One region of the Catenuloplanes atrovinosus genome, then DNA from elsewhere that is predicted to be linked to it. Evidence: riboswitches for the same ligand, from Rfam matches in the RefSeq annotation. Region 1 holds a riboswitch; the other holds the start of a gene.
The links. A riboswitch is a leader RNA that binds a small molecule or an ion and turns the genes downstream of it on or off. The one in region 1 is predicted to bind thiamine pyrophosphate.
Positions count from the first base shown of each region.

Region 2: another riboswitch for thiamine pyrophosphate. It lies ahead of J2S41_RS30985 (thiamine phosphate synthase); the one in region 1 lies ahead of J2S41_RS26705 (ECF transporter S component).

Region 1 covers NZ_JAVDYB010000001.1:6,034,550-6,038,957, reverse strand. The annotation lists gene J2S41_RS26715 (energy-coupling factor transporter transmembrane component T family protein) at 1-71, opposite strand, end outside; gene J2S41_RS26710 (ABC transporter ATP-binding protein) at 68-1,459, opposite strand; gene J2S41_RS26705 (ECF transporter S component) at 1,460-2,047, opposite strand; TPP riboswitch at 2,122-2,230, opposite strand; gene J2S41_RS26700 (permease) at 2,382-3,323, shown strand; gene J2S41_RS26695 (TIGR03943 family putative permease subunit) at 3,320-4,045, shown strand; gene J2S41_RS26690 (alpha/beta fold hydrolase) at 4,098-4,408, shown strand, end outside.
Region 2 covers NZ_JAVDYB010000001.1:6,967,600-6,972,007, reverse strand. The annotation lists gene J2S41_RS30995 (ABC-F family ATP-binding cassette domain-containing protein) at 1-1,497, shown strand, start outside; gene J2S41_RS30990 (Uma2 family endonuclease) at 1,535-2,173, shown strand; TPP riboswitch at 2,302-2,410, shown strand; partial or broken gene J2S41_RS30985 (thiamine phosphate synthase) at 2,379-3,056, shown strand; gene thiO (glycine oxidase ThiO) at 3,185-4,372, shown strand; gene thiS (sulfur carrier protein ThiS) at 4,363-4,408, shown strand, end outside.

The DNA of each region.
Region 1 (4,408 bases):
AGCGGCAGCGAGAACAGCAGCGCGGCGGCGAGCTTCGCGGCCGGGTTCCGCCGGGCCAGGACCGGCGTCACGAGCCGGCTCCGAGCGTGGTGACGTCGTCGGCGAGCGCGGTGACGAAGTCGGGGTCGTGGGTGACCGCGACGACCGCGGCGCCGTCGTCGTCGCGCAGCCCGGCGAGCAGGTCGGCCAGCTCGGTCCAGGTGCGACGGTCCTGGCCGAACGTGGGCTCGTCCAGGACCAGCACGGACGGGCCGGCCGCGAGCGCGGTCGCCACGCTCAGCCGCCGCGCCTCGCCGCCGGAGAGCGTGAACGGGTTCGCGCCGGCCAGCCGGGTCAGCCGCAGCCGGTCGAGCAGGCCGTCCACGGTCGCGGTCACCTCCGCGGGCGGGCGGCGCAGGCGGCGCGGGCCGAGCGCGAGCTCGTCCCGGACCGTACCCGCGAGGAACTGGTGCTCCGGGTTCTGGAAGACCGAGCCGATCCGGCCGGCCAGCGCGGCGGCGCGCCACCGGTGCGGCGGACGGGACGCGTCCGGCCCGGCCAGCGCCGGCGCGGCCCGCACCGCGCCCGCGCCCGGGGCGAGCAGGCCGCCGAGCAGCCGGGCCAGCGTGGACTTGCCGGCGCCGTTCGGGCCGAGGACCGCGTGCACGCGCCCGGCGCGTACCGCCAGGTCGGTCTCGGGCAGGCGGCCGGGGACCGCGACGCGCGAGGCGCGCAGCAGCTCGTCGCCGGCCGCGCGGGACGCCCGCCGGGGCGCGATCGGACGGCCGGGCACCCAGATGCCGGCCTCGGCCAGCGTGGCGCCGTGCTCCGCGAAGATCCGGTCCGGCGGGCCGTCCGCCAGCACGCCGCCGCCCGGCGCCAGCACCACCACGCGGCCGACCAGCGGCAGCACCTCGGCCACCCGGTGCTCGACCACGATCAGCGCGGTGTCCGGGGCGAGCGCGCGGGCCAGCGCGTCGCGGATCAGCACGGCGCCGGCCGGGTCCAGGTTCGCGGTCGGCTCGTCGAGCAGCAGCAGGCCGGGCCGCATGGCGAGCACGCCGGCCAGCGCCAGCCGCTGCGCCTCGCCGCCGGAGAGCGCGGCCGTGGACCGGTCCCGGCCGTACCGGAAGCCGGTGCGGGCCAGCGTCTCGTCCACCCGGGGCCAGATCTCGCCCGGCGGCGTGCCCAGGTTCTCCAGCCCGAACGCCACGTCGTCGCCGCTGCGGCTCATCACCAGCTGCGCCTGCGGGTCCTGGAAGAGCAGCCCCGGACGGTCGGCCTTGATCGTGCCCTCGGACTCGCCGGAGTCGGAGGGGAGCAGGCCGGCGAGCGCCGCCAGCAGTGTCGACTTGCCGGCGCCCGAGGCACCGAGCAGCAGCACGCGCTCGCCGGCCTCCACGGTCAGGTCCAGGCCGCGCACGGCCCAGTCCCGCCGGCCGGCGAACCGCCACCCGAAGCCCCGGACGTCGGCCCGCATCTAGACCGGGGCCCGGTCGCGGCCGGACGGGAACCGGTCCAGCACGCCGGTGGCGGCCAGCGCGCGGGTCAGCGCCCAGCCGCCGGCGCCCGCGATCACGGCCGCGCTCAGCGCGGTGATCACGATCATCGGGACCCGGAACGCCCACAGCTCGTTCGCGGCGTAGTAGACGAACGTGTCCCACAGCCCGGCCGCGAGCCCGGCCAGCAGCCCGGACAGCACCGCGACCGGCAGCCGGAACGAGCGGTAGCCGGTCGCCAGGAACGCCAGCTCCGCGCCGAACCCCTGGAGCAGGCCCTGCGGGATCACCGTGGTGCCCCAGGCGTTGCCGAGCAGTGCGGAGATGATCGCGGCCAGCGTCTCCGCGTAGAGCGCGGCGCCGGGCTTACGGATGATCAGCCCGGCCAGTACGCCGGGGACGAGCCAGACGCCGTAGATCACCGCGTGTACGGGCGGGAAGAACGCGAACGCCGCGTCCGTGGCGCCCCACAGCAGGTTCCACGCCCAGAAGACCACGCCGAACGCGGCGGCGATCACCGAGGCGACGACGATGTCGACGGTGCGCCATCTGTTGGAAGAGTTGCTCATGACGGTATGCCCCCTGAACACGATGGGGGGAAGACGCGCGCCACGGGCCCGGTGGACGGACTCGTGGCGCGGCGATGAGGTGACGACCGAACTCCCTGCGCTGGCATTACCCAGATCAGGTGGTTGAGGGTCTGCGGCGACTCTGCCGCACTCTCAGCGCTGTGCGCTCCCCTGTCGGATGTGAAGTTGTCTCCCGACGCTACCTCAGGGTGAGCGGGGGGTTCCGGCTAGGGTTGTGGGTGTGACGCAGACCTTCTCGGGCGACGAGATCGACTGGGCGGCCCCGCCGCCACCCGATCCCAAACCGCCGCGCCGGAAGTGGCTCGGCGACCGGATCGGGTCGGTCGAGGTGCTCGCCGTCCTGCTCGTGTTGCTGGTGATCTTCCGCAACCCACTCGGTGGCCTGATCTCCGCACCGATCCTGCAGACCTGGACCACGGTCTTCGTCTCGGTGATGGTGCAGGCCGTGCCGTTCCTGGTCTTCGGCGTGCTGCTGTCCGCGGTGATCGCGGTGTTCGTCCCGCGCTCGTTCTGGGCGAAGGCGCTGCCCCGGCACCCGGCGCTGGCGGTCCCGGTGGCCAGCGCGGCCGGCGTGGTGCTGCCCGGCTGCGAGTGCGGGTCGGTGCCGATCGCCGGGTCGCTGATCCGGCGCGGCGTCACCCCGGCCGCCGCGCTCGCGTTCCTGCTGGCCGCGCCCGCGATCAACCCGATCGTGCTGGCCGCGACCGCGGTCGCGTTCCCGAACAATCCGGAGATGGTGGTGGCTCGCGCCGCCGCGAGCCTGATCGTGGCGATGCTGATGGGCTGGCTCTGGCTGCGCGTCGGCAAGGCCGAGTGGATCAAGCTGCCACACCGCCCGGACCTGGAGGGCGTCTCCAAGATGCAGGCGTTCTGGGCCGCGGCCCGGCACGACATCACGCACGCGGGCGGCTTCCTGGTGGTCGGCGCCGCCGCGGCCGCCACGATCAACGTGGTGGTGCCGGAGGCGTGGCTGCAGACCCTGGCCGAGCAGCCGGTGCTGGCCGTGCTCGCGCTGGCCGTGCTCGCCGTGCTGCTGTCCATCTGCTCCGAGGCGGACGCGTTCGTGGCCGCCTCGCTGTCCCAGTTCTCGCTCACCGCGCGACTGGCGTTCCTGGTGGTCGGCCCGATGGTCGACCTCAAGCTGATCTCGATGCAGATCGGTGTCTTCGGGCGCCGCTTCGCCACCCGGTTCGCGCCGGCGACGTTCGTGGCGGCGGTGCTGGTGGCTTCCGGCATGGGGTGGGTGCTGTTGTGAACCGGCAGGCTCAAGCGGTGATCATGCTGCTGTTCGGCGGCGCGATCCTGAAGGCGTCGATCGGCGACCTCTATCTGAGGTACGTCAAGGAGGCGCTGCAACCGTTCCTGATCGCCTCGGCGCTGCTGCTCATCGCGGCCGGCGTGATGACGCTCTGGTACGACCTGCGCCCGTCCCGCGCCGAGGTCCACGATCACGACCACGGTGACGGCCACGCGCACCACGAGCCGCGCGTCGGCTGGCTGCTGATCCTGCCGGTGCTCGGGCTGCTGCTGGTGGCGCCGCCCGCGCTCGGGGCGTACGCGGCCGGTCAGTCCGGCACCGCGCTCGCCGGCCGGCAGGCCGAGTCCGACTACCCGCCGCTGCCCGAGGGCGACCCGGTCGAGATCACCATGCTCGACTACGCCTCCCGCGCGGTCTTCGACGAGGGGCGCTCGCTGACCGACCGCCGGCTGCTGCTGACCGGCTTCGTCACGCAGGGCCCGGACGGGCAGCCCATGCTGGCGCGCATGATCCTCAGCTGCTGCGCCGCCGACGGCCGGCCGATCAAGGTCGGGCTGAGCGGCAACGTGCCGGCGAACGTGCCCTCGGACACCTGGATCGAGGTCACCGGGGCGTACACCGCACAGACGGCCAAGGACCCGGTCAACGAGGCGACGGTGCCATACCTGGAGGTCGAGACGTGGCAGGAGATTCCGGCCCCGAAGCAGCAGTACGAATGAGTGTTTCTCCACCACTCCCAAGCGGGCCGCCCCCGGAACGGCAGGTCGAGAAATGCTCATAGCGGCTCGCGGGCTGACGTTCGACGTGTTCGCCGGCGGGCCGGCCGACGGCGAGCCGATCCTGCTGCTGCACGGCTTCCCGCAGCACAGCGCGGAGTGGGACCTGGTGGTGCCGCACCTGCACGCGGCCGGGATGCGGACGTACGCGCTGGACCAGCGCGGATACTCGCCCGGCGCGCGGCCGTCCGGCGCCGCGGCGTACCGGATCGACGAGCTGGTCGCGGACGCGGTGGCGGTGCTGGACGCGCTCGGCCTGGAGTCCGCGCACGTCTGCGGGCACGACTGGGGCGCGGCCGTGGCCTG
Region 2 (4,408 bases), 930 kb from region 1:
ATCGCGCGGGTCGGCGGGCTCGGCGTGATGCGGCAGTTCATCGGCATGATCGCGGACGAGACCACGCTCGGGAGCCTGGCGCTCTCGCTGTCCCCGCCCGCACTGCGCGAGGCCGGCGCGCGCCTGACCGCCGCGGAGTCCGCGATGCGGGCCGCCGAGGAGCGCGGCGCGAGCGCCGCCACGATCGAGAAGACCCAGATGGGGTACGCCGCCGCGCTGGCCGCCTGGGGCGAGGCCGGCGGGTACGACGCGGAGGTCACGTTCGACACCGCCAGCGTCGCCGCGCTCAAGCTCCCGTGGGACCGGGTCCGGGACCGGCCGGTGGCCACGCTCTCCGGTGGCCAGCAGAAACGCTTCGCGCTGGAGCTGCTGCTGCGCGGCACGGACGAGGTGCTGCTGCTGGACGAGCCGGACAACTTCCTGGACGTACCCGGGAAGCGCTGGCTGGAGGCGCGGCTGCGCGAGTCCGGAAAGTCCGTGCTGTACGTGTCGCACGACCGCGAGCTGCTGGCCCAGACCGCGGACCGGGTGGTGGCGGTCGAGGGCGGCGGCGCGTGGACGCATCCGGGCGGGTTCGCCAGCTGGCACGCCGCCCGCGGCGCCCGGCACGAGCGGATGGAGGAGGCGCGGCGGCGCTGGGACGAGGAGCACGCCAAGCTGCGCGAGCTGGTGTTCACGCTGAAGAACAAGGCTGCGTACAACGACGGCCTGGCGTCCCGCTATCAGGCGGCGCAGACCCGGCTGCGGAAGTTCGAGGAGGCCGGCGCGCCGCCGCTGCCGCCGAAGGACCAGGAGATCAGCATGCGCCTGGGCGGCGGGCGCACCGGCAAGCGCGCGATCATCTGCGAGCAGCTGGAGCTGGACGGGCTGACGTACCCGTTCGACCTGGAGGTCTGGTACGGCGACCGGGTCGCCGTGCTCGGCGCGAACGGCACCGGCAAGTCGCACTTCCTGCGCCTGCTGGCGCGCGGCGGCACCGACCCGGAGCCGGAGAGCAAGCCGATCTCCGGCGTGGTGCTGGAGCCGGTCGCGCACGAGGGCGTGGCGCGGCTCGGCGCGCGGGTGCGGCCCGGCCACTTCTCGCAGACGCACGACCGCCCCGAGCTGCGCGACCGGACGCTGGTCGAGATCCTGTGGCGCGGCGACGAGCACCGCTCCGGCCTGGACCGGCACGGCGCGATGCGGGTGCTCAACCGGTACGAGCTGGCCGGGCAGGGCGATCAGCTCTTCGGCACGCTCTCCGGCGGCCAGCAGGCGCGCTTCCTGGTGCTGCTGCTCGAGCTCTCCGGCGCCACGCTGCTGCTGCTCGACGAGCCGACCGACAACCTCGACCTGGCCTCGGCCGAGGCGCTGGAGGAGGGCTTGAAGGCCTTCGACGGTACGGTCCTCGCGGTCACCCACGACCGCTGGTTCACCCGCTCGTTCGACCGGTTCATCCTCTTCCAGGGCGACGGCGAGGTGGTCGAGACCGTGGAGCCCGTCTGGGACGTTCGCTGACCCCCGCGTGCGGGTGGGCGGTGGGATACTGGCGCTCGTGAGGGAGGTGACCGGCATGGTGACGTTGGAGTCGGGTCGGGGTGGTTTCTCCCTGCCGCGCCCTCCGTTCACCGTGGACACGCTTTTTACGCTGCCCGATGACGGGTTGCGTTATGAGGTTTTGGAAGGTGTTCTCACCGTGACTCCGCCGGCCACCCCGGAGCACAACCGAGCCGCCGACCGGCTCGGCCGATTGATCGACCCGTTGCTCACGCACGATGCCGAGGTCATCACCGCGTCGGCGGTGCGGATGCCGGATGGTGACGGCCTGGTGCCGGACCTGATGGTGACCACCGCTGACCTGGAGGAGTTTCCGCGCGGGGTTCCGGCGGAACTGGTCCACTCGGTCATCGAGGTGGTCTCCCCGTCCAATTCGTCCGACGACCGGGTGAAGAAGTCGAGGCTCTATGCCAAGGCGCGGATTCCATGCTATTGGCGGCTGGAATTGCGTGCGTGGAAAGAGCATTTCGGGCCCGTTCCCGCGGTGGTGGTGAGCCTTCTCGGGGATGACGGTGAGTGGGAGTCGAATATCTACGAGGCGGGTCGGTCGCACAAGCTTCCGCTCGTGATCGACATCAATCGCACGATGATCCATGTCGAGATGGATCCGGCGGTCCTGATGGGCCCTCGACGCTGATCGCGGTGCGGTCCCTCGTCCCGCGCGCGTGATGGTGGCCGCCCGTGGCCGGCTGAGCAAGGCCTTGAGCGCTGCGTCACGGGACTTTACGTCTGTGTAATCGTCGGCGTATGGTCGGCCACGGAACACAACAACCCCACGGGAGTCCGGTGCACCGGGCTGAGAGGGGGGCTGCAGCCCCCGACCGTCGAACCTGATCCGGGTCATGCCGGCGCAGGGAGGAGTGGACGATGTGGACTCGACCCTAGGACGACTGCATCTCATCACCGACACCCGGCCCGGGCGGAATCCGCTCGGCTGCGTGCGCGCCGCGCTGGCGGCCCACGCCGCGGCCGGCGACGACGTCCGGGCGGTGACCGGCCCGCTCGTCGTGCAGGTGCGCGTCGAGGACGACGCCACCGATCTGGACACGTACCAGCTCGCGCTCCGCGTCCGCGACCTGTGCGCGGCGGCGGGCGCGACCTGCCTGGTCAACGACCGGCTGCACGTGGCGCTCGCGGTGGGCGCGGCGGGCGGGCACGTCGGCGCGCTGGACCTGCCGGTCGCGGCGGCCCGCCGGGTGCTCGGGCCGGGCGCGATCCTCGGCGCCACCGCGCGGGCCGCGGACACCGGGCGTGCCGCGGTCGCGGACGGCGCGTCCTACCTGGGCGTGGGCCCCTGCTACGCGACCACCACGAAGAGCGGGCTGCCCGCGCCGCTCGGGCCGGGCGGGCTCGCCCCGGTCGCGGGCGCGGTGCCGGTTCCGGTGATCGCGATCGCCGGGGTCACGCGGGTACGGGTGCCCGAGCTGATCGCCGCGGGCGCGCACGGCGTGGCGGTGGTCGGCGCGGTCAGCGACGCGGCCGACCCGGGCCGCGCCACCCTCGGCCTGCTCCGGGAACTGGCCGACGCGGTGGCGGGGGCGCGGATCGACGGCCCGGCGGGCCCGCCGGAACGCGGCCGGGCCGCGGACGTCGAGGGCCGCACGGACGGTGAGCGGTCCCGGCGGCGAGCGGCGAGGGACGGGGCGCGATGAGCGCCGGACGCCGGGCCGGGCGGGTCGACCTCGGCATCGTCGGCGGCGGGCCGATCGGGCTGTCGATCGCCTGGCGGTGCGCCCAGCGCGGCCTCGACGTCGCCGTCTACGACGACGCCATCCCGCCGGACGACGACCCCGCCGGTCGCAGGTCCGCCGGCGCCGGACGGGACGCGAGCGGCGCCGGCGTGCGGCCCGCGCTCGGGGAGGCGGGCGGGGCCTGGGAGGTGGCGGCCGGGATGCTGGCGCCGATCGGCGAGGCCTACTTCGGGGAGGCGGAGCTGACCGCGCTGCTGGTGGACTCGGCCGCGCGCTGGCCCGGGTTCGCGGCGGAGCTGGAGGCGGCCGCGGGCGCCGAGGTCGGCTACCGGGCCGAGGGGACGCTCGCGGTGGCGCTGACCGCGGACGACCTGGCGACCGCGACGCGGCTCGTCACGTACCAGCGGGAACTCGGTCTTGCCGTGGAACCGCTGACGCCGTCGGCGATGCGGGCGCGGGAGCCGGTGCTGAGTCCGAGGGTGCGGGGCGGCGCGCTGATCCCGGACGACCATCAGGTGGATCCGCGCCGGATGACGGCGGCGCTGCGGGTCGCGGCCTCGCGGGCGGGCGTGCGGTTCGTGCGGCGGCGGGTCGCGGACGTGTGCGAGGTCTACGCGGACCGGGTGGTGGTCGCGGCCGGGTGCGGTGCGGCGGCGCTGACCGGGCTGCCGGTGCGGCCGGTGCGCGGCGAGGTGCTGCGGCTGCGGGCGCCGGGCGAGCCCGGCTTCACACACGTGATCAGGGGTTACGCGGACGGCCACGAGGTCTATCTGGTGCCCCGGCGCACCGGCGAGGTGGTGGTCGGCGCGACCGCGCACGAGCGGGCGGACGGCGCGGTGACCGCGGGTGCGGTGCTGCACCTGCTGCGCGCGGCGGCCGAGCTGGTCCCGGAGATCGAGGAGTACGCGCTGGTGGAGGCGCAGTCCGGCGCGCGGCCGGGCTCGCCGGACAACCGGCCGATCCTGGGGCGGTGGACGGCGGCGAGCCGCGAGGTGGTGGTCGCGACCGGCCACTACCGGCACGGCATCCTGCTCACGCCGGTGACCGCGGACCTGATCACGGCGCTGCTGCTGGACGGTACGGCCCCGCCGGCGGCGTTCGCGGCGGAGAGATTCTCGGAACGGAGGGCGCCGGCGTGCGCGTGACGGTGAACGGTGACGAGCGCGACCTGGCCGAGCGGC